2 regions of the Variovorax sp. Soil_C_39 genome follow, and region 1 is predicted to be linked to the other one. Evidence: predicted binding sites of a transcription regulator. Region 1 holds the regulator's gene; the other holds the start of a gene.
What was found. The regulator LexA, encoded in region 1, represses DNA repair genes until DNA is damaged. The targets are predictions, from matches to a motif close to ACTGTATNNNNATACAGT.

Region 1 (11,262 bases):
GAGGTTGTAGCCCCAGTCACGGAAGCCACCTTCGGTGAACTTCATGATGTTGCCCTTGTGCACCAGGGTCACGCTGGGCTTGTCGTTGTCGACGGCGTATTGCAGGGCCTTGCGCACCAGGCGCTCGGTGCCTTCGCGCGAGACCGGCTTGACGCCGATGCCGGAGGTATTGGGGAAACGGATCTTCTTGACGCCCATCTCGTCCTGCAGGAACTTGATGAGCTTCTTGGCCTTGTCGCTCTCGGCTTCGAACTCGATGCCGGCGTAGATGTCTTCCGAGTTCTCGCGGAAGATGACCATGTTGGTCTTGTGCGGCTCGCGCACCGGGCTGGGCACGCCCTCGAAGTACTGGATCGGGCGCAGGCAGACGTACAGGTCGAGTTCCTGGCGCAGTGCAACGTTCAGCGAGCGGATGCCGCCGCCCACGGGCGTGGTCAGCGGGCCCTTGATCGAGACGACGTAGTCGCGCACGGCGTGCAGCGTTTCTTCGGGCAGCCAGACGTCGGGACCGTAGACCTTGGTCGACTTCTCGCCGGCGAAGACCTCCATCCAGTGGATCTTCTTCTTGCCGCCGTAGGCCTTGGCCACGGCAGCGTCCACCACCTTGAGCATCACCGGGGTGATGTCCATGCCCGTGCCGTCGCCTTCGATGAAGGGAATGATCGGCTGGTCAGGCACATTGAGCGAGTTGTCGGCGTTGACCGTGATCTTCTGGCCTTCGGCCGGGACTTTGATGTGCTGGTAGCTGGACATGAGGGGAAATGACTCCGGGAGTGACGTAGTTCGGACGACCGTCTGCGAATTCAGACAGCGAAAGGAATCGCTGTACAGCTAGCGAACAAATCACGGTACATTTTAGACGCAACCCGTACGCTGACATTTGTCAACCGATGAGACCGCGGCCTCGTTAGGGACTGACCTTCTGCCAGCCGGGGGGCGTTTCCAACCAATTCTCGAATAGAGGAATCATCAATGAGCAAAATTCTCGCAGTCATGATTGCAGGCCTGTTCGCCGCTGGCGCTTACGCCCAGAACCCCACCGGCGCCACGCCCGAGCAAGGGAACGCCACCGGCAGCAAGCCGCAAGCCCGTGCCGAAGCCACCAAGGAAAGCCGCCCCGCCGGTCAAGTGGCAGCTCCCGCCGGCGACATCGCCAAGACGCCCGAAGGCGGCACCTTTGGTGCCGACAAGGCCGCAGTGGCTGGCGAGAAGCGCGCTGCAACGCGCGACGACCGCCGCCGCAATAAAGACGGCAGCGTGAAGCGCAAGTCGAACCAGGGCAGCACGCCCAAGTAAGGGCCCGTCCCTGCAGAAGAAGCGCTCCGACGGGGCGCTTTTTTTTGCCTTCGAAGAAGGTGTAAGCTTTCTAGCGCACCGGCATCGCCCGCATCGGCTGGCATTTTTGTTGCCCTGCCCCGAACCCCGTCCCCGCCAGAGAGGCTCTCGATGTTTCAGCGTTTCGCCGCCCTGCTCCTGCTTGCCGCCATGTTCCTTGCCGGCGCCGCGCATGCCCAGCAACAACCCCAGACCGACCTCCAGCGCACGCAGCTCTCGGTGGGGCTCTACAAGATTGACGCGCAAGTGGCGCAGACCCCTCGCCAACGCGAGATCGGCCTGATGTTCCGCAAGGAGATGCCGCAGTCCGAAGGGATGATCTTCGTCTTCGACCAGCCAGCCACCCAGTGCTTCTGGATGCGCAACACGCTGCTGCCGTTGACCGCGGCGTTCGTGGCCGACGATGGCCGCATCGTCAATCTGGTCGACATGCAGCCGATGACCGAACAATCGCATTGCTCCGAAGAGCCCGTGCGCTACGTGCTCGAAATGAACCAGGGCTGGTTCGCCAAGAAGAACATCAAGAAAGGCGCCAAGCTCGGCGGCGAGCTGTTCGCTGCGGCCCGGCGCTGACGGGAACGATCAACCGGACGCAGGCAGAAAAAAGCCCAGGCGACCGCCCGGGCTTTTTCTGCGTTCAGCTGTACGTGTTTGCTCAGCCGAAGTTCTTGGCTGCGAAGTCCCAGTTGACCAGCTTCGCCAGGAAGGTCTCGACGAACTTCGGGCGCAGGTTGCGGTAGTCGATGTAGTAGGCGTGCTCCCAGACGTCGACCGTGAGCACCGGCGTGTCGCCCGTGGTCAGCGGCGTGCCTGCGGCGCCCATGTTCACGATGTCGAGCGAGCCGTCGCCCTTCTTCACCAGCCAGGTCCAGCCAGAGCCGAAATTGCCCACGGCCGACTTGACGAAGGCTTCCTTGAACGCGTCGTAGCTGCCCCACTTGGCGTCGATCGCCTTGGCCAGCGCGCCCGTGGGCGTGCCGCCGCCCTGGGGCTTCATGCAGTTCCAGAAGAAGGTGTGATTCCAGATCTGCGCGGCATTGTTGTAGATGCCGCCGCTCGACTTCTTGACGATCTCCTCGAGCGGCATCGACTCGAACTCGGTGCCCTTCTGCAGGTTGTTGAGGTTCACCACGTAGGCGTTGTGGTGCTTGCCGTAGTGGTACTCGAGCGTTTCCTTCGAGTACTCGGGTGCCAGCGCGTCGAGGGCGTAAGGCAGGGGTGGGAGCACATGTTCCATGGTTTTTTTCTCGTGGTTGGTTGTGGGAATCGACGATTCTAGGAAGTAATCACCGGCCTGGCGTCGGACGCGTTCCCGTCTCGTCGGGTGCGACGGTCAGGTCGACCGTACCGTCGGCGAGCCGTGCCGACACCGCGTCGCCGGCGTGGAGATTCTTCGCGCTGACGACCGTGCGGCCGCTGGCGTCGCTGAGCAGGGCATAGCCGCGCTGCAGCACGAGCGCCGGGTCGAGCAGCCGAAGGCGCGCCGCAACCCTTTCGAGCCGTTCGCGGCGCTCGGCCATGACGCGCACGAGCTTCAGCGGAAAGTCGGCCGCCATCGCGCGCGGCGTTTGCCCGAGCCGCTCGATGCGGGACATGGCCGCATAGCGCAGCCGCTGCGAATGGTGAGCCAACCGCAACTGGTGGCGTGCCACCATGCCCGACGGCCGCCCCAGGCGTGCCGCGGCCTGGTCCAGCCGTTGCCCGAGTGCGTCGAGCCGCGTGCCGAGGGCATCGCCGAGGCGCTCGTCGAGCAGGTCGAGCGCGCCGAGCCACACGGCCTGCGGGGCGCTCACGAGTTCCGCGGCCGCCGTGGGCGTGGGCGCGCGCAGGTCGGCGCAGAAATCGGCGATGGTGAAGTCGGTTTCGTGGCCCACGCCGCAGACCAGGGGCACCGGGCTCTGGACGATGGCACGCGCCAGCGACTCGTCGTTGAAAGCCCAGAGGTCCTCGATCGATCCGCCGCCGCGCACCAGCAGGATCACGTCGACAGCGGGCGTGAACGCATAGAGCGACTGCAGCGCGCGCACCAGTTCGGCCGGCGCGCCGGCACCCTGCACGGCCGCCGGCGCGAGGACCACCTGAATGTGCGGCGCGCGGCGACGCAGCGCCGTGACCACGTCGTGCAAAGCCGCAGCGCCGAGCGAGGTCACGAGGCCGACCGAACGCGGCATCAGCGGCAGCGCCCGCTTGCGGGCCGTGTCGAAGAGCCCCTCGGCCTCGAGCCGGGCCTTGCGCTGCAGGAACTGCTCGAAAAGCGCACCCTGCCCCGCCCGCTGCAGGCTCTCGACGACAAGTTGCAGGTCGCCGCGCGGCTCGTAGACGGCGAGCCGGCCCCGCACCTCGACCTGATCGCCGTCGCGCGGCGAGAAGTCGAGCAGGCTTGCGGCACGCCGGAACATGGCGCAGCGCAGTTGGCCCGATTCGTCCTTCAACGAGAAATAGCAGTGGCCGCTCGACGCGCGCGAGAAGCCCGAGATCTCGCCACGAACCGCGACCGGATTGAAGCGCGCGTCGAGCGCGTCGGCCACCGCACGGCAGAGCGCACCGACGGCCCAGATGCGCGGCCCGGGCGCCGCAGCCGGCTCACGCCAGCTCACGAAGCGCACGAGCGGCGTGTCGCCACTCTTCCACAGTCGCCCGCCGGGCCCCGGCAGGCGGCACCAGGCATGGAACAAAAGCACGGTTTGTCGTGCAAGCCCTTGATTTCATTGAAAAAAGGAGTGCTCAAAATTCAGTCGATCTAATGAGAAGCCCGCCCCATGCGGGTTCGGACGCATTGCGCAATGGGTTAGTCACAAAGTTATCCACAGAATCTGTGCGTCTTCGCTTACAGGAAGCGTGCCGCGTTTAGCGGGCTGCGCTCGGGGGATAATCGCCGCGCATTTGCAGTCTACGGGCCGGAGGATTTTCTTGTTTTCCATCATTGTTGCCGCGGGCTGGCCGATCTGGCCATTGCTCGCCTGCTCCGTCATTGCGCTCGCGCTGGTGATCGAACGTTTCGTGAACCTCAAGACCGTGAAGGTCCTGCCGCCCAAGCTGCTCGACGAGGCCATCACCGTCTCGCACGGCGCCGTGCCGGGGCCCGACGTGGTCACCCGGCTCGAACAGAATTCGATGCTCGGCCAGGTGCTGGCCGCCGGCCTGCGGGCGCTCAATGCCAACCCGCTGTGCACCGAGGAAGACCTGCGCGCCGCCATGGAGGCGTCGGGCCGCACCGTGGCGCACCGGCTCGAACGCTACCTGCCGGCGCTGGCCACCATTGCGTCGGCGGCGCCGCTGCTCGGCCTGCTCGGCACGGTCATCGGCATGATCGAGATCTTCGGCTCGCAGTCGCCCGGCAGCGGCGCGGTGGGTTCGGGCAATCCCGCACAGCTCGCCCACGGCATCTCGATCGCGCTCTACAACACGGCGTTCGGCCTGATCGTGGCCATTCCGACGCTGATCTTCTGGCGCTACTTCCGCACCCGGGTCGACGAATACCTGCTGCACCTCGAACTGTCGGGCGAACGCTTCGCGCGCCATCTGAGCGCCCTGCGCAGATGAGCCGCCCCGGCCGCATGCAGTTTCGCCACGGCGCGCGCGACGAGCCGGAGATCAACCTGATCCCGTTCATCGACGTGCTGCTGGTGGTGCTGATCTTCCTGATGCTGTCGACCACCTACAGCAAATTCACCGAGATGCAGCTGCGGCTGCCGACGGCCGATGTCGATGCCCAGCGCGACTATCCGAAGGAAGTGATCGTTGCGGTGTCGGCCGACGGCCGGTATTCGATCAACAAGACCGCGCTGGCGGATCGCGGCGTGGATGCCGTGGCCGCCGCCCTGGCCGCAGCCGCGACCGGCGGCAAGGACAGCGTCGTCATCATCAGCGCGGACGCGAGCAGCCCGCACCAGTCGGTGATCACGGTGATGGAAGCCGCACGCCGCGCGGGCCTGGTGCAGATCACCTTCGCCGCGCAGTCGACGACGCACTGAGGGCCGCCAAGTGCAGCAGCCCGAGGCGCGCAACGCATCGGCCTCCCGGCTGCAGCGGGCCTGGCTGCGACGCGGCCTGCCGGCCTGCCTGCTGTGGCCGCTGTCGCTGCTGTATGCAGCGCTCTTCGCGCTGCGCGGTTCGCTCTACCGGCTGGGATGGCTCCGATCCGAGCGCGCCGGCGTGCCGGTCATCGTGGTGGGCAACGTGATCGCGGGCGGTGCCGGCAAGACGCCGGTGGTGATGGCCATCGTGCGGCATCTTCAGGCGCGTGGCCTGCGCGTGGGCGTGATCTCGCGCGGCCATGGCCGCCGCACCACCGATTGCCGCGAGGTGCTCGCCGAGAGCGCACCTGCAGAAGTGGGTGACGAGCCGGCACTGATCCATCGCGCCACCGGGGCGCCGGTATTCGTGGCGCGGCGCCGCATCGAGGCCGCGCGGGCCCTGCTCGCCCGCTACCCGGCCACGCAGGTCATCGTGAGCGACGACGGGCTGCAGCACCTCGCGCTCGCCCGCGACATCGAGATCTGCGTGTTCGACGACCGCGGCGTCGGCAACGGCTGGCGGCTTCCTGCCGGACCGCTGCGCGAGCGCTGGCCGCGCGCCTGCGACCTGGTGCTCCACAGCGGCGCGAAGCCTGCCTTCGCGGGCGGCTACACCGCGACCCGTGCGCTCGCGCCCGACACGGTGGCGCGCGACGGCACACGCATTCCGCTGGCTGCGCTCGCAGGCCATCCCGTGATCGCGCTTGCAGCCATTGCGCGGCCCGAAGCCTTCTTCGAGATGCTGCGCGCACGCGGGCTCACGCTGTCCCGGACCATCGCACTGCCCGACCACCACGATTTTGCCGATTGGGAAACGCCCGCGCTCGCCGGGCAGCGGCTGCTCTGCACCGAGAAGGACGCGGTCAAGCTGTGGCGCAAGGCCCCGGAAGCGCTCGCGGTGCCGCTCGACTTCGCGCCGTCGGCCGCGTTCTTCGCTGCGCTCGACGCAAAGCTATCATCGCTCGATGGACACCAAGCTGCTTGAACTGCTCGTCTGCCCCGTCACCAAGGGCCCGCTGACCTGGAACGCCGAGAAGCAGGAGCTCTGCTCGCGCAGCGCCCGCCTCGCCTACCCGGTGCGCGACGGCATTCCCGTGCTGCTCGAGAACGAGGCGCGCACCCTGTCCGACGAAGAGCTGGGGCGGTGAGCTTCACCGTCCTGGTGCCGGCGCGCCTGGCGTCGACGCGGCTGCCCGACAAACCGCTGGCCGACATCGCCGGCCTGCCCATGGTCGTTCGCGTGGCCCTGCGCGCCGCCGCGTCGGGCGCGGCGCGCGTGGTGGTCGCAGCGGACCATGGGTCCATCGTCGATGCCTGCCGGGAACATGGGGTCGAGGCCGTGCTCACGCGGCAGGACCATGCGAGCGGCAGCGACCGCCTGGCCGAGGCTTGCGAACAGCTTGGGCTCGACGGCGACGACATCGTGGTCAATGTCCAGGGCGACGAACCGCTGATCGATCCGGCGCTGATCGATGCCGTGGCCGCCACGCTGTCGGCCCACCCCGGCGCCGCGATGAGCACCGCAGTGCACGCCATCGAGTCGGTGGCCGACTTCGTGAATCCAAACGTGGTCAAGGCCGTGCTCAACGCCGAAGGCCACGCGCTCTATTTCAGCCGGGCGCCAATCCCCTGGTGGCGCGATGGCTCGGCCGGCGGCGCGGCACCCGGTGTGCTGCCCTCGCCCGCGCCGCTGCGCCACATCGGCATCTATGGCTACCGTGCCGGTTTCGTGCGGCGTTTTCCGTCGCTGCCGCCGGCGCCGATCGAGGCCACCGAGGCGCTCGAACAGTTGCGTGCGCTCTGGCACGGTCACCGCATCGCGGTGCATGTGAGCCAGACTGCGCCGGGCCCCGGCGTCGACACACCCGAAGACCTCGCGCGCGTCCGCGCGGTCTTCGCGAGCGTGCGCTGAAGCCCCCGCACAGAGGGCGGCAGCGGGAATTTCGCCCGTCCTCGCATGCTATCCTCGAAGCAATTCCGCCTTGGGCGGCCCTCGGGCCGCATGGGGTGCGACACAAAATCTAAGAACCGTCCGAGGACATCATGAGACTAATTTTGCTGGGCGCGCCCGGGGCGGGCAAAGGCACGCAAGCCACTTTCATCTGCCAGAAGTACGGCATTCCCCAGATTTCCACCGGCGACATGCTGCGCGCGGCGGTCAAGGCGGGCACCCCGCTCGGACAACAAGCCAAGTCGATCATGGAATCGGGTGGCCTCGTGAGCGACGACCTGATCATCAATCTCGTGAAGGAACGCATCGGGCAACCCGACTGCGCCGACGGGTTCCTGTTCGACGGTTTCCCACGCACGATCCCCCAGGCGGACGCCATGAAGGCGGCCGGCGTCAAGCTCGACTACGTGCTCGAGATCGACGTGCCGTTCAGCGACATCATCGAACGCATGAGCGGCCGACGCTCGCATCCTGCGTCGGGCCGCACCTACCACGTCAAGTTCAATCCGCCGAAGGTCGAAGGCAAGGACGACGTCACGGGCGAAGACCTGATCCAGCGCAAGGACGACGAGGAAGAAACCGTTCGCAAGCGCCTCGAGGTCTACAGCGAGCAGACCCGTCCGCTGGTCGACTACTACTCCGCATGGGCCAAGGCCGACCCGGCCAATGCGCCCAAGTACCGCGCCATCAAGGGCGTCGGTACGGTCGACGAGATCACGCAGCGCGCATTGGCGGCCCTGAGCAGCTGAGCGCCGCGCCGGCGCTGCGGTTCAGGCGGCGTCTTCTTTTCCCCTTCCCAGCAGTTCGAGCATCAACGCAACGCGCGCCTTGACCGGCGTCAGCGCGCCCGCATCGCGCAGCCGGTCGTCGGGCCGCGGCAGAATGCGGCCGCTCGCGCAACGCGTGGCGCGCAACACCGGGATACCAGCCTGTTCCGCGCGCACGGCAGCAGCCTCGAGCGTCTGGTGCAGTGTGCCATTGCCGGTGGCCGCCACGACCAGTCCGCGGACCGGCTCGGCGACGCCGCCGGCGCGCTCCTGGCACAGCAGGTCGATCAGCGCGCCGCTGGCGCCGGCATGGCTCATGACGATCTCGACCCGCGGCCACCCTGCCGCCGCGACCGCTCCCGCGACCGCGCGCAGCCCTACGCCAGCGCCGCCCGGCACGGCGCCGGGCCAGTCCCGCAGGCGCCGAACCACACCCTCTTCCACGTAGGCGACCGGGCCGGCGTCGCCCGATGCAAACGCATCAGGACGGTACGTGTGCACCTTCTGGACGTCGAGCGCACCATGCACCGTGCCGGCACAGACCACAGTCGTCCCTTTCGCGCCCGTCGCGCCGGCGACCGCGACGGCATCGCGCAGGTTCTGCGGGCCATCGGGCGAGAGGGAGCTTGCCGGGCGCATGGCGCAGGTCAACACGATCGGCTTGGCCGGCGCGAGCACCGAGTGGAGGAAGAAGGCCGTCTCCTCGATGGTGTCGGTGCCATGGGTGACCACCACGCCCGCCACGTCAGGCTCGGCGAGCCACACAGCGCAGCGCTCGGCGAGTTGCAGCCAGACGTCAAAGCCCATGTCCTTGCTGTCGAGCTGGGCAACCTGCTCGGCCACGAGCGCAAAGCCCGCGGGGGCACCGATGCCGCCAAGCAGATCGGCCACCACGACCTCGCCCGCGGTGTAACCGATGTTGTCGCCGTCATCGGCGGCGCGGCCTGCGATGGTGCCGCCCGTGCCCAACACCACGATACGCCGCACACCAGGACCTGATGAATTCACCATGCTTGCCAACTTTTAAAAACTGGTTAAAAATACAGTTACTGGATATCTAGCCAGTGCCGCAAGGAACCACTATGCAGTTTGCCGTGAAGCTTACCGCCCGCCAGCAACAGATCCTGGACTTGATCCAGAGCGCCATCGCACGCACTGGCGCGCCACCCACGCGCGCCGAGATCGCCAACGAACTCGGCTTCAAATCCGCGAACGCGGCCGAGGAGCATCTGCAGGCGCTGGCCCGCAAGGGCGTGATCGAACTCGTCAGCGGCACCTCGCGCGGCATCCGGCTCAAGGGCGACGCGCTGCGCTCGCTCAACGAGACCCGGCACCGCGAAGGCGGGCAGTTCTCGCTCTCGCTGCCCGGCATGGCGCAGCTCGCGCTGCCGCTCATCGGCCGCGTGGCCGCGGGCTCGCCGATCCTCGCGCAGGAGCACGTCGACCAGACCTACTACGTCGAAAACACCCTGTTCCAGCAGCAGCCCGACTACCTGCTCAAGGTGCGCGGCATGTCGATGCGCGACGCCGGCATCATGGACGGCGACCTGCTCGCGGTGCAAGCCACCAAGGAAGCCCGCAACGGCCAGATCGTGGTGGCCCGCCTCGGCGACGAAGTCACTGTCAAGCGCCTCAAGCGCAACAAGCAGGTGATCGAGCTGCACGCTGAAAACCCCGACTATCCGACCATCGTGGTCCAGCCCGGCGAGCCGTTCGAGATCGAGGGCCTTGCCGTGGGCCTGATCCGCAACACCATGCTGATGTAGCCGCCAAACCGGCTGCTGACAACCGAAACCATCCATCCAGCCGCAACAGGTGGCGGGCGTATGGCGCAACTGGCGCCATCACCCTGTTGCGTCCGGCGAAAGCAATCCTGCCTGTGTTCAACCTCAAACCTTCTTGGAGTTCACATGGGAATCGCCCTTCTCGCTATCGTTGACCTTTGGATGCCGCTGCAGTCGCTGGCCAGCCGGTTGCTGCCCGCGCGCAGTGCCCGCCACCGCGATGGCCGTGCTGCGTCCGCAGGCTTGCATGGCGGCCTCGTCGTTCGCCCTGCCTGCGCGGCCCGGCCCCATGCCCAGGCGGCACCCAAGGCCGCTGCCGCGCCTGCACGGCCGCTGCGCGTGATCCGCGTGGTCGATCACCAGGGCGAAAAACGCAGCACCAACCGGATGGTGATTTCGGGGCGTATGGCCGATGTCTGCGCCGAGCTCGACCGGCTCGCCGCGCTCGAGGCCATGGAAGCCGTGAGTGCCGCACCGCGGTCCGCGCACCTGCACTGAGCCCGTGCACGCCCCGGTGACTTTCCCCGGGGCCGGGTATCCAAACGTTCAGGCGCGCGCCGTGCCAGTGCTGCGAGGCACAATTGCACGCCATGAATATTGTGATCCTCGACGATTACCAGGACGCCGTGCGCAAGCTGCGCTGCGCCGCCAAGCTCGACGCCTACGCCGCCAAGGTCTACACCAACACCGTGAAAGGCATCGGCCAGCTCTCGGTGCGCCTGAAAGACGCCGACGTGATCGTGCTGATCCGGGAGCGCACCCACATCTCGCGGCAGCTGATCGAGAAGCTGCCCCGGCTCAAACTCATTTCCCAGACCGGCCGCGTCGGCGGCCACATCGACGTCGCGGCCTGCACCGAGCGCGGCGTGGCTGTGGCCGAGGGCAGCGGCTCGCCGCAGGCGCCCGCCGAACTCACCTGGGCGCTGATCATGGCGGCCATGCGCCGGCTGCCGCAGTACATCAGCAACCTCAAGCACGGCGCGTGGCAGCAGTCGGGTCTCAAGTCGGCGTCGATGCCGCCCAACTTCGGGCTCGGCTCGGTGCTCAAGGGCAAGACGCTCTGCATCTGGGGCTATGGTCGCATCGGCCAACTGGTGGCGCGCTACGGCCAGGCGTTCGGCATGCAGGTCGTGATCTGGGGCCGCGAGGCGAGCTGCGCCAAGGCGCGTTCCGACGGCTTCCAGGTGGCGCAGAACCGCCAGGAGTTCTTTGCCGCGGCCGACGTGCTGTCGGTGCACCTGCGGCTCAACGAAGAGACCGTGGGCCTCGTCACGCTCGAGGACCTCTCGCGCATGAAGCCGACAGCGCTCTTCGTCAACACCTCGCGGGCCGAACTGGTCGAGGCCGATGCGCTGCTCGCCGCCTTGAACCGCGGCCGGCCGGGCCTCGCGGCGATCGACGTGTTCGAG
Region 2 (11,262 bases), on a different contig from region 1:
CCGGCAGCGAGGCTGGGCCTGGGCTATTCCTTTCGCGGCGTCGAGCACATGGTGCACGGGCTTGGCGCGCCACGCGTGGCGGAGCTGTTCTTCACTGCGCGCACCTTCGATGGCGCCGAGGCGCTGCGCATTGGCCTGCTGCAGGCTGCCTTCGGGCCGGACGAACTCGACGCGAGCATCGAGGAGGTCCTGTCGCAGATCGCGGCCAACGCGCCGCTGACGACCCGCCTGGCCAAGCGCTCCATCGCGCTGGCGCGGCGCCTCGCGCCCGAAGCCGACAACGCGGAGATCGAGCGCTTGCGCGCGGCGTGCGTTGCGAGCGAAGACTACGCCGAAGGGCGCCGGGCGTTCGCGCAGAAGCGCACGCCGCAGTTCACGGGACAGTGACGATGGAACAGGAAGCCATGCTCGCGCGCGCGCAAGTGGACGTCATCGCCGCCGACGCGGCGCGCTTTCCCAAGGACCTCATGGACGCGATCGGGTTCGACCGCGTCATCGCGCTCCACCCGGAAGGGCGCGCACGCGTGTGCTTCGAGGGGCCGGCGCGGCTCGCGCATTCGGGCGGGGAGGTGATCCAGGGCGGCATCCTCGGCGCCTGGCTCGATCACGCGATGGCATGGGCGGCGTGCGCGCGGGAAGAGGGCGCGGCGATCGCCACCCTCGAGATGAAGGTCAGCTACCTCGGTCGCGTGCAGCCCGGCCCGTGCGTGGCCGACGTGCGCGTGGTGCGCTGGGGTCGGCGGGTGGTGTTCCTCGAAGGGATCCTGGAGCAACCGGAAGGGACGGTCGTCGCGACCGCCTCTTCGACGGCGATGCGGCTGGGCGGCTGATCGGCGGATTGCTGGCCAGCCACTCAGTCCATGATCTTCGCGACAAGTGGGGTCCGCTCATCAAGGCTGCCGGCGTGAAGCTGGAGTGAGACTTCATCGCCGGGGGCCTTCGAGACACCCCTGAGCCTGTCTACCGCTTCCGCGAGCGAGAAGAGGCGGCAGGCGTCTTGGAGGGCAACCGGGAAAGGGCTGCGGCACGGCAGACATCCAGAATCTCGTCGGCGAGGGGCGAGTCGTCGGGACAGGCCCGCGACAGCACGATCGCACCGATCGCCTGCGCAATGACGTCGATCTGCCTGGCGCGCACGTCGCTTTGCCGACCGCCTGCCTCCGGCGCGTCGAACGGGTTGCCCAGAGTGGCCAGCAGGCCTTCCAGGCCGATCGCGAAAGCCGCCTTGACCGACTCCGGCTGGCGCGCGGCATCGCCGCACAGCGCGGCCATCGTGCAACCTTCGCCAGGGGCGTCGCGGTGCTCGCGCGACACATAGTGCGTGACGAATTCCCTCGCGTCGACGCCCTCGGCCCTGGTGGCCGTCTGCGCGAAACCACAGTTCGCCGCTTCCGCCATCAGCTCGGTCTTGGACCCGAAGTGCTTGTAGAACCCGCCGTGGGTGAAGCCTGCCGCCGCCATCAGGTCCGCGATGCCCACCCCGTCGTAGCCACGCTCGCGAAACAGCGTCGAGGCCGTCTCGACGATGTGCGCCCGGTTTGCTTGCGCCTGCGCTTTGGTGACCTTCATGTCCAGATCTCTTGAGGTATGTCGTGCGTGAAGTCAGAAATATACATTGATGTCACTCATCATCAAAGTTCTTGACTTCAAAGATGATGATCGACATCATTATGAAAAACGGCGATTCACCTTCTAACCAAGAGAAAGCACATGACCTCCCATTCCACCGTTCTCATCACCGGCGCCTCGACCGGCATCGGCACCATCTATGCCGAGCGCTTCGCACGCCGCGGCCACGACCTTGTGCTGGTTGCCCGCGACAAGGCGCGCCTCGAAGCGCTCGCCGCGCGCCTGCGCGACGAAGCCGGTGTGGCCGTCGACATCCTTTCGGCCGATCTGACCGAGCCCGGCGACCTGGCCGCGGTCGAGGCCCGTCTGCGCGAGGACGCCAGGATCGACACGCTGATCAACAACGCCGGGGCCGCGCTGTCCGGGCAGTTCATCGACCAATCGACAGACGATGTCGCCCGCCTGGTCGCGCTCAACACCACGGCACTGGTCAGGCTCGCGAGTGCCGTCGCCCCGCGCCTGGCGCGGGCCGGCCATGGCGCGATCGTCAACATCGGGTCGGTGGTTGGCCTGGCGCCCGAGTTCGGCATGTCGGTCTACGGTGCGACCAAGGCGTTCGTGCTGTTCCTGTCCCAGGGACTGAGCCTGGAGCTCTCGCCCAAGGGCGTCTATGTGCAGGCGGTGCTGCCTGCCGGCACCCGTACCGAGATTTGGGATCGTGCCGGCATCGATGCCAGTGCGATGCCTGACCTGATGGAAGTGAATGAACTCGTGGATGCCGCGCTGGTCGGCTTCGACCGCCGCGAACCCGTGACCATTCCGCCACTGCACGATGGCGCACGGTTCGAGGCGCTGAACGCGGCACGCCAGGCCCTGATCGCGGACATCCGGCAGGCGCAGGTGGCAGAGCGCTATCGAAGCGCCGCCTGAACGGCAACGCGCCGGAACGCACGAGCGACACGCTGATGAACAGTCCCCAATGAAAGCGCTTCGATCGGTATGGAAAGAAGGAACCCGAGGTGCGGGACGATGATGATCTGGTCCGCATCCACGCGGCGAGCGTCAATGCCCTTGACACGAAGATCAAGCGAGGCGAGTTCAAGCTGATTCTTCCCACCGCCTTCCCCTTGTTCCGGGGAACGACGTGGCCGGCACGGTCGTTCGGATGGGTGTTCGCGTTCGCGGCTTGACGCGAAATGTCGGGACGTCGAGCCGGCCGTTCGATACCGACGCGAAATTCACGCTGGCTCGGTGGTCAGGCCGGAAGCGGCGCAACCGATCACACATTGAATTTGTAAACCTTCTTGTTCATCGGTGGCCTTGGACCGATACTGTACATCCATACAGTCATTGGAGTCCTTTTTGGCCATTTCCCTGTCATGGGCCGATGGCGATGAACCGTCGTTGGCCCCTGCAAGTCCACCGCCCTCAGTGCAGCCGCGGCGCGCGCGCGTCGTGCTACCGCACGCGATCGAATCCGCCGTCTGGCGCGGCGACGCGCTCGGCTCGCCGGTCACCTCGACCGTGCGCACAGGCTTCGACGGCCTCGACGCCGAGCTGCCCGGCGGCGGCTGGCCCTGCGGCTCGCTGACCGAAGTGCTGCAAGTGCAGCCCTCGGTGCTCGAGTGGCGGCTGCTCGCGCCCGCCATGCGCACGCTGGTGGCCGAGGGCCGGCAGATCGTCGTCATCGGCCCACCGAAGGCCCCGCATTTGCCGGGCCTGCACCACCTCGGCCTGGACGAGCGCCACCTGGTCTGGATCGCGGCGGACAAGCCGGTCGAGCGCCTCTGGGCGACCGAGCAGCTCATCAAGGCCAATGCCGCGGGCATGCTCGTCAGCTGGCTGCCGCAGGCCCGCCAGGAGCAGATCCGGCGACTGCAGGTCTGTGCCCAGGGCTGCGACAGTCCCGTCGTGCTGTGCCGGCCGGCCGCGGCCGAGCACGAGGCCTCGGCCGCGCCGCTGCGGCTGCAGGCGCGCTTCGGCATCGACTGGGAGCTGCGCATCCATCTGCTCAAGCGCAAGGGCCCGCCGCACGAGGGCGAGTTGCGGCTTCCCTCGGTGCCCGGCGGTCTCGAGGCGATCCTGACGCCACGCCTTCGCCACCCGAGCCGCCTCGTCGCGGCCCGCCAATCGCGGGAGCTTTCCCATGCTGTGGGCAGCTCTTCTTCCCGACAACCTGCCGGACGGCCCGCAACCGCGCACTGAAGCGCTCGATGGGCTTGCGACGTGGTGCCTGCAGTTCACCCCGCGCGTTGCGGTCCTCGAAGCGCTTCTGACATGCCCGGCGGTCGTCATGGAAGTCGAACAGAGCCTGCGCCTCTTCGGCGGCAAGCGCCGGCTGGTCGAACGCGTGCGCGAGGAAGCGCCCGACCTCGGCGTGCGGCAGCTGGGCTGGGCGCCCACGGGCCTGGCCGCGCTCGCGCTGGCGCGGGCCGGGCTGTCGAACGGTTTCGCGAAGCCGCTCGCAACGCTGCTCGATGCGCTGCCGCTCGAGACCCTGACCGCCGTCGCGGCCCACCACGCGACGCTGGCCCGGCTCGGATGCCGCACGCTCGGCCAGGTCCGCGCCTTGCCGCGCGGCGGTCTCTCGCGTCGCTTCGATGCGCAGCTGCTCACCGCGCTCGACCAGGCCTACGGGCTGCGCCCGGAGATCTATCCCTGGGCGCAGCTGCCCGAAAGCTTCCATGCCCGGCTCGAACTGATGGCCCGCGTCGAGCATGCGCCCGCGATGCTGTTCGGCGCGCGCCGCCTGATGCTGCAGATGGCCGGCTGGCTCATGGCGCGGCGATCCGGCGTGACCGCATTCACCCTGCGCTGGTGCCACGACGCGATGCGCGCCAGGAGCGCCGGCGACGGCGGCGAGCTCACCGTGCGCACGGCCCAGGCCACGCGCGACACCGACCACCTGATGCGGCTGCTGGCCGAGCACCTGGGCAAGGTCGAGCTGCTTGCGCCCGTGGGCGACCTCGAGTTGCTGGCCACGGAAGTGCTGTCGCTCGAGGAGAAGAGCCTGTCGATGCTGCCCGAGGCGCGGCAGTCGGGCGAGAGCCTGGCGCTGGTGCTCGAGCGCATCGCGGCGCGGCTCGGCCCCGACCGCGTGCTGCGCCCCGTCGTCCTCGAAGACCACCGCCTGGAATGGATGTGCCGCTGGCGGCCCGCGCCCGAGCCCGCGCCGCGCGCCAGATGCCGCAGCGTCGACGTGCCGCAGCCGACCTTCGTCCTGCCGAAGCCGCTGCGCCTCGCGACGCGCGACAGCCGGCCGGTCTACCAGGGCGTGCTGCAACTGCTCGCGGGGCCGCACCGTGTCGAGGGCGGATGGTGGGACCGCACCACGGTGGCTTGCGATGCCGATGCCGATGGCGGTGCGCAGGAGACCACGCGGCATGCCGCGCGGGACTACTGGGTGGCCGTGAGCGAGCATGCCGGCGTGCTTTGGATCTTCCAAATGCGTCTCGCGCAGGACGAGACCGCGTGGTTCCTGCACGGCACCTTCGCCTGATCGGCTCGCGATGAAACTGCCCGACTACGCCGAGCTGCGGTGCGTGAGCAATTTCAGCTTCTTGCGCGGCGCGAGCCAGCCCCACGAACTGGTCGAGCGCGCGAAGCAACTGGGCTACACCGCGCTCGCCATCACCGACGAGTGCAGCCTGGCGGGCGTCGTGCGCGCGCATGTGGCCGCGAAGGACCACGGCCTCAAGCTGTTGATCGGCAGCCAGTTCCTTGTCGAGCCTGACGAGCAGGGCGACCCGGAGGCCGCGCCGTTCACGCTCACCGTGCTGGCCTGCCATCTCGAGGGCTACGGCAACCTGTCGGCGTTCATCACCAAGCTGCGCCGCAGCTCGGAGAAGGGCTGCTACCGGCTGACGCGCGCGCAGCTTCGCGGCGACGAACTCGCCGGCTGCCTGGTGCTCGCTTCGCCCCGGCGCATGGCCACGACGGCGCAGCTTGGCAGGCTCGCGCGCTGGCTGCAGCGGGAATTCCCCGGGCGCTGCTGGTTCGCGGTGGAGAAACTGCGCCTGCTCGACGACGAGATGTGGCTGCATCGCCTGGGCGAGATCAGCGCGGCCACGCAGATTCCGCTGGTGGCCGCGGGCGACGTGCATTTCCATGTGCGCTCGCGCAAACCGCTGCAGGACGTGATGACCGCCACGCGCCTGGGCAAGCCGCTCACCGAGTGCGGGCTCGAACTGCAGCCCAATGCCGAGCGGCATCTGCGCACGCGGCTGCGGCTTGCGCAGACCTATGCGCCCGAGCTGCTCGCCGAGACGCTCGAGGTGGCCGCGCGCTGCAGCTTCAGCCTCGACGAACTGCGCTACCAGTACCCCGACGAGGTGGTGCCCGCGGGCGAGACGCCGGCGGGCTACCTGCGCCGCATCACCTACGAAGGGGCGGGGCGCCGCTGGCCGGACGGCATTCCGGCCAAGGTCCAGACGCAGATCGAGTACGAACTCGCGCTCATTGCCGAGCTGAAGTACGAGCACTACTTCCTCACCGTGGCGGACATCGTGATGTTCGCGCGCTCGCAGCACATCCTCTGCCAGGGCCGCGGCAGCGCCGCCAACAGCGTGGTCTGCTACTGCACGGGCGTGACCGAGGTCGACCCCGGCCGCATGAGCGTGTTGTTCGAGCGCTTCATCTCGAAGGAGCGCAACGAGCCGCCCGACATCGACATCGACTTCGAGCACGAGCGGCGCGAGGAGGTGCTGCAGTACCTTTATGCCAAGTACGGCCGCGAGCGCGCCGCGATCACCGGCGTGGTGATCAGCTACCGGCCGAAGAGCGCGATCCGCGACGTGGGCAAGGCGCTCGGCATGCCGCTGGAGACGGTGGATGCGATCGCCAAGGGGCACCAGTGGTGGGACGGCGGTGCGGTGCGGCCCGAGCGGCTGCAGGAGGTGGGCCTGTCGGTCGATTCGCTCCAGGTGCAGCAACTGCTGCAGCTGACCGGGCAATTGATCGGCTCTCCGCGCCACCTGAGCCAGCACACGGGCGGCTTCGTGCTGACCAAGGGGCCGCTGTGCCGCATGGTGCCGATCGAGAACGCCTCGATGCCCGAGCGCACCGTGATCGAATGGGACAAGGACGACCTCGACGCGCTCGGCCTGCTCAAGGTCGACTGCCTCGGGCTCGGCATGCTGACCGCGATGCGCAAGGCGCTCGACTTCATCGGGCTGCGCAAGGGCTGCGTGTTCGGCATGCAGGACATTCCCGCGGAGGACAGCGCGACCTACGACATGATCTGCAAGGCCGACACCGTCGGCGTGTTCCAGATCGAGAGCCGCGCGCAGATGAGCATGCTGCCGCGGCTCAAGCCCCGCTGCTTCTACGACCTGGTGATCGAGGTCGCGATCGTGCGGCCCGGGCCGATCCAGGGCGGCATGGTGCACCCGTACCTCAACCGGCGACAGGGCAGGGAGCCGGTGGTCTACCCGAGCGAGGCCTTGAAGGAGGCCCTCGGCCGCACGCTGGGCGTGCCGGTGTTCCAGGAGCAGGTGATGCAGATCTCGATCCTGGCCGCGGGCTTCACGCCGGGCGAGGCCGACGGGTTGCGGCGCGCGATGGCCGCCTGGAAGCGCAAGGGCGGCCTCCAGCACTACCACGCGAAGATCGTCGACGGCATGACCGCGCGCGGCTACGACGAGGGCTTTGCCCGGGCCATCTTCGAGCAGATCAAGGGCTTCAGCGAGTACGGGTTTCCGGAAAGCCATGCCGCCTCGTTCGCGCTGCTGGTCTATGCGAGCTGCTGGATCAAGTGCCATCACCCGGCGGAGTTCCTCGCGGCCATGTTGAACTCGCAGCCGCTCGGCTTCTATTCGCCCTCGCAGCTCGTTCAGGATGCACGGCGCCATGGTGTCGACGTGCGGCCCGTCGACGTGATGTACAGCGGCGTCGACTGCACGCTCGAAGACCTGGCGCACACGCCGGCCGTGCGGCTCGGGCTGCGCATGGTCGGCGGGCTCGCGTCGGCCTCGGCCGCGCGCATTGCCCGGGCCCGCGCGCAGCAGGTGTTCGACAGCGCGGAAGACCTGGCGCTGCGCGCGCGGCTAGAGCTGCACGAGATGAAGCTGCTGGCCGCCGCCGATGCGCTCGCGAGCCTGTCGGGCCACCGACGCCAGCAGGTCTGGGATGCGGCGGGGCTGCGCGCCGCGCCGGCGCTGCTGCGCGAGGCGCCGGTCGACGAGGATTTTCTTGAACTCGACGCCGCGCCCGAGGGCGAGGAGATCGTGTTCGACTACGCCTCGACCGGCCTGACGCTGCGCCGGCATCCGCTCGCCTTGCTGCGCGAACGCCTCGCGCGGCGCGGGCTGATGACCGCGCGGGAGCTCGACGCGATGGAGAACGGCGAGCAGGTGAGCCACTGCGGCATCGTCACCTTGCGCCAGCAGCCCGAGACCGCGAAGGGCACGATCTTCGTGTCGCTCGAAGACGAGACCGGCGTGGTCCAGGCGATCGTCTGGAAGAGCCTGCGCGACGCGCAGCGCCAGGAACTGCTGGGCGCGCGGCTGCTCGCGGTGCACGGCACCTGGCAGCGCGAGGGCGCGGTGAAGAACCTGGTCGCGTCGCGGCTGGAAGACCTCACGCCCTTGCTCGGGCGTCTGGCAGGGGCGACGGTGAGCCGGGATTTTCGGTAGGGCGCTGCCCGACGGATTCGCATCTGCCAGAGCTGCTTACGCCTGGTCGCAGCGGATCGTGCGGGCCAGACTTTCGGAAGGGCGGCCGATGCCGCGCCCGCCGGGGCATCGGCAAGCGCAGCGGGGGCAGTGGCGAGCAGGCTCCAGCCCGCCAGTTCACGCTATCCTCGCTTGGTATTTCACAAGAATTCCAACGATATATGCATAAAGATCTGCACTTCACGCCTGAACCCACCCTGGTCGAAAAAGCGCGCAGGGAGTTGGAAACGCGGTTCGTCACGCTCATTCTGCCTCCGGGCTCCGTCTGGACCGAGGGTTCCCTCAGCGAACTGCTCGACATCGGCCGCACTCCGGTTCGCGAGGCGGTCGTGAGCATGGCCATCGACGGTCTCGTAACCGTGATCCGGCGCGCGGGGATCGTGGTGAGCGAAATCTCTGTCGAGGACCAAATGGCGGTGCTGGACGCGCGCCGGGTGTTGGAGAAACTGGTGTCGATTCGTGCGGCAGTTCGATGCACCGACGACGAGCGCAGACAACTGCTCGAAATGGCAGACGGCATACAGCGCGCTGGAGAGTCGCAGCAGGCCGAGGCGTACCTTCAGTTTCACTTCCAAATCAAGCGGTTCGTTGCGCAGTGCGCGCGAAACAAATTTGCAGCTCGCGCTCTCCGCCCGCTCCACACGCTGTCGCAGCGGTTCTATTTTGCGCACCATCGTGCTTTCAACAACCTTCCTGTGGTGGGTCCAGCACATGCCGAACTCACGCGTGCCATTGTCGCCGGTGACGAATCAAAAGTAGCCCAGCACTGCGACAACGTCAGTGACATCGCCGAGCAGTTCACCAGGAATTTGCTCGGGAGCAGCCACGGCATCAGAGGCTAGCGTAAACCCTATAGTTTTTTTTTGCCCTCCTTAATATATTACTAACACTAGTTCAGATATACCAGCCTTTGACCGGCTTCCATGCCCAACCAGGAGACAACAATGACCAACTTTCATCGACGCCGGGTTCTGCAGGCGGTTGCCGCGTCGTCAACAGCACTGATTGCCGGGATGCCCGCCATCGTCTTCGGACAGAAGCCGACCAAGTGGCGGGTTCAGACCCTCTGGAGCGCGGGCGAAGACACTTTCAAGTACTTCGAGGAATTCGCCGAGAAGGTGAAGGTCAATACGGGCGGCCGGCTCGAGATCCAGACCTTTGCGGCCGGCGCTGTGGTGGGCGCCTTCGAAACCCTGGATGCAGTCAGCCAGAACGTACTGCAGGGCCAGTCGACGTACCCTGGCTATTGGGCGGGCAAGGAGCCGGCGTTGGCCGTCATCGGCGACTTCGCCTTCGGATACCGCTCGCCGGAGCAGCAGAACCGCTGGCTGTACGAGAAGGGCGGCATCGAGATGCTGCGCAAGGCCTACCAGCGCTTCAACGCTTACACCGTGGGCGCGACCTGGTGGGGCGTCGAGTCCCTCACGTCGAAGAAGCCCATCCGGCGTCCCGAGGATTTCAAGGGTATCAAGCACCGTGGCGCCCAGGGCATTGCTGCGGAAACCATCGCCAAGATGGGCGCGTCCATCGTCGTCCTGCCCGGCGGTGAGGCCTACTCCGCCATCGAGAAAGGCATTGTCGACAGCGTCGACTGGTCCACGATCTCGGTCAATGCCAAGGTCGGGTTCTTCGAGGTCGCCAAGTACGCGACTTTCCCCGGCTTCCACTCGATGCCCATCCAGGATTTCACAGTCAATGCCAGTGCCTGGAAAAGCCTGCCCGACGATGTCAAACAGATCCTGGAGCGTACCTGGCGCGAGTTCTCGACCACCCAGGTGAGCCGCATTGCCGAGAACGACAAACGCGTCGCGGCCGAAGTGCAGAAAAAGGGTGTCGAACTGGTGGTGTGGTCGGATGCCGACATCGCTCGTGCGCGCCAGGTCGCCCAAGGCGTGGTTGATGAATGGGCCGCGAAGGGGCCGCTCGCCAAACAGGCGGCGGAATCCCAGCGCGCCTTTCTGCGTGAACTGAAGCTGCTGGCCTGACGCGCATGAACCACTACGTCCGATTCGTGGGACATGTGAACGAGTGGGTCGGCCGGATTGCCGGCCTGCTCATCGTGGCAGTCGTCCTGATCATCCTCAAGGAAGTCATCGGCCGGGGCGTGTTCAATGCACCATCCCTGTGGGCCGACGAATCCATGACCTACCTCGCCGGCATGGCCTATGCGCTAGGCGGTGGCTTCACGCTGCTGCATCGCAAGCATGTGATCGTCGATCTGGTGTACCAGCCCATCGCGGACCGTGGCGGCCGTTTGAAAAAGTACGTCGACGTCATCGCGTTCGGCCTGTTCTCGATCTACTGCCTGACGCTGATCTATTTCGGCGCGGAACTGGCCTTGGCGTCGATCCGCGAGCACGAGGGAAGCGGCACGCTTTGGAATCCGGCGCTGTGGCCCGTGAAGCTCGCCATTCCGATCGCCGGCGTCCTGCTGCTGCTGCAAGGCTTCGCCAATTTGCTGGTCGATCTCGGCCTTGCCCCCAATCCCGCTGCAAGAGACATTCATGGCCGTTGATACCTTGACCCTTCTCCTGCTTCTGGCGCTCGTTTCGGCGCTGGTGGTCGGTGTGCCCATCGCATTCGCAACCGGCGCCGTCGCTGTGGTGTTCGGCGTCTGGTTGTTCGACGTGAACACGTTGAATCTGATCGTCAGCCGCGTCTTCACACTCATGGGGAACCAGATCCTGGTCTCCGTGCCGCTCTTCATCCTGATGGCGATGGTGCTCGAAAAAGCCGGCATCGCAGAAGACATCTTCAAGGCCGCGTACGTGTGGTCCGGGCGCATCCGTGGAGGCCTTGCCGTCGCTGTGATCATTTCGTGCGCGCTGATGGCGGCGATGGTCGGCGTGATCGGTGCAGAGATCGTGACGATGGGTGTCGTGGCGCTGCCGGCCATGCTCAAGCGCGGGTACGGAAAGTCGCTCGCGCTGGGCTCCATCTGCGCCGGCGGTGGACTTGCCACGCTGATTCCTCCCAGCGTGGTCCTGATCATGTATGCATTGACGACCGGCACTTCCATCGG

Region 2: imuA (translesion DNA synthesis-associated protein ImuA) is a predicted target of LexA. The motif match lies at 2,900-2,917, and genes of this name have one in related genera.

The regions. Positions count from the first base shown of each region.
Region 1 covers NZ_JBDGJQ010000002.1:725,445-736,706, forward strand. The annotation lists gene icd (NADP-dependent isocitrate dehydrogenase) at 1-753, opposite strand, end outside; gene AC3A6J_RS07485 (cell envelope biogenesis protein TolA) at 973-1,296, shown strand; gene AC3A6J_RS07490 (DUF192 domain-containing protein) at 1,447-1,908, shown strand; gene AC3A6J_RS07495 (superoxide dismutase) at 1,991-2,572, opposite strand; gene xseA (exodeoxyribonuclease VII large subunit) at 2,622-3,932, opposite strand; gene AC3A6J_RS07505 (MotA/TolQ/ExbB proton channel family protein) at 4,246-4,878, shown strand; gene AC3A6J_RS07510 (ExbD/TolR family protein) at 4,893-5,309, shown strand; gene lpxK (tetraacyldisaccharide 4'-kinase) at 5,320-6,336, shown strand; gene AC3A6J_RS07520 (Trm112 family protein) at 6,317-6,499, shown strand; gene kdsB (3-deoxy-manno-octulosonate cytidylyltransferase) at 6,496-7,263, shown strand; gene adk (adenylate kinase) at 7,395-8,051, shown strand; gene AC3A6J_RS07535 (asparaginase) at 8,073-9,080, opposite strand; gene lexA (transcriptional repressor LexA) at 9,152-9,835, shown strand; gene AC3A6J_RS07545 (hypothetical protein) at 9,980-10,351, shown strand; gene AC3A6J_RS07550 (D-2-hydroxyacid dehydrogenase family protein) at 10,444-11,262, shown strand, end outside.
Region 2 covers NZ_JBDGJQ010000009.1:207,828-219,089, reverse strand. The annotation lists gene AC3A6J_RS21900 (enoyl-CoA hydratase) at 1-387, shown strand, start outside; gene AC3A6J_RS21895 (PaaI family thioesterase) at 390-830, shown strand; gene AC3A6J_RS21890 (TetR/AcrR family transcriptional regulator) at 961-1,569, opposite strand; gene AC3A6J_RS21885 (SDR family NAD(P)-dependent oxidoreductase) at 1,711-2,499, shown strand; gene imuA (translesion DNA synthesis-associated protein ImuA) at 3,001-3,774, shown strand; gene AC3A6J_RS21875 (Y-family DNA polymerase) at 3,716-5,068, shown strand; gene AC3A6J_RS21870 (error-prone DNA polymerase) at 5,079-8,201, shown strand; gene AC3A6J_RS21865 (GntR family transcriptional regulator) at 8,402-9,082, shown strand; gene AC3A6J_RS21860 (TRAP transporter substrate-binding protein) at 9,185-10,225, shown strand; gene AC3A6J_RS21855 (TRAP transporter small permease subunit) at 10,231-10,755, shown strand; gene AC3A6J_RS21850 (TRAP transporter large permease) at 10,745-11,262, shown strand, end outside.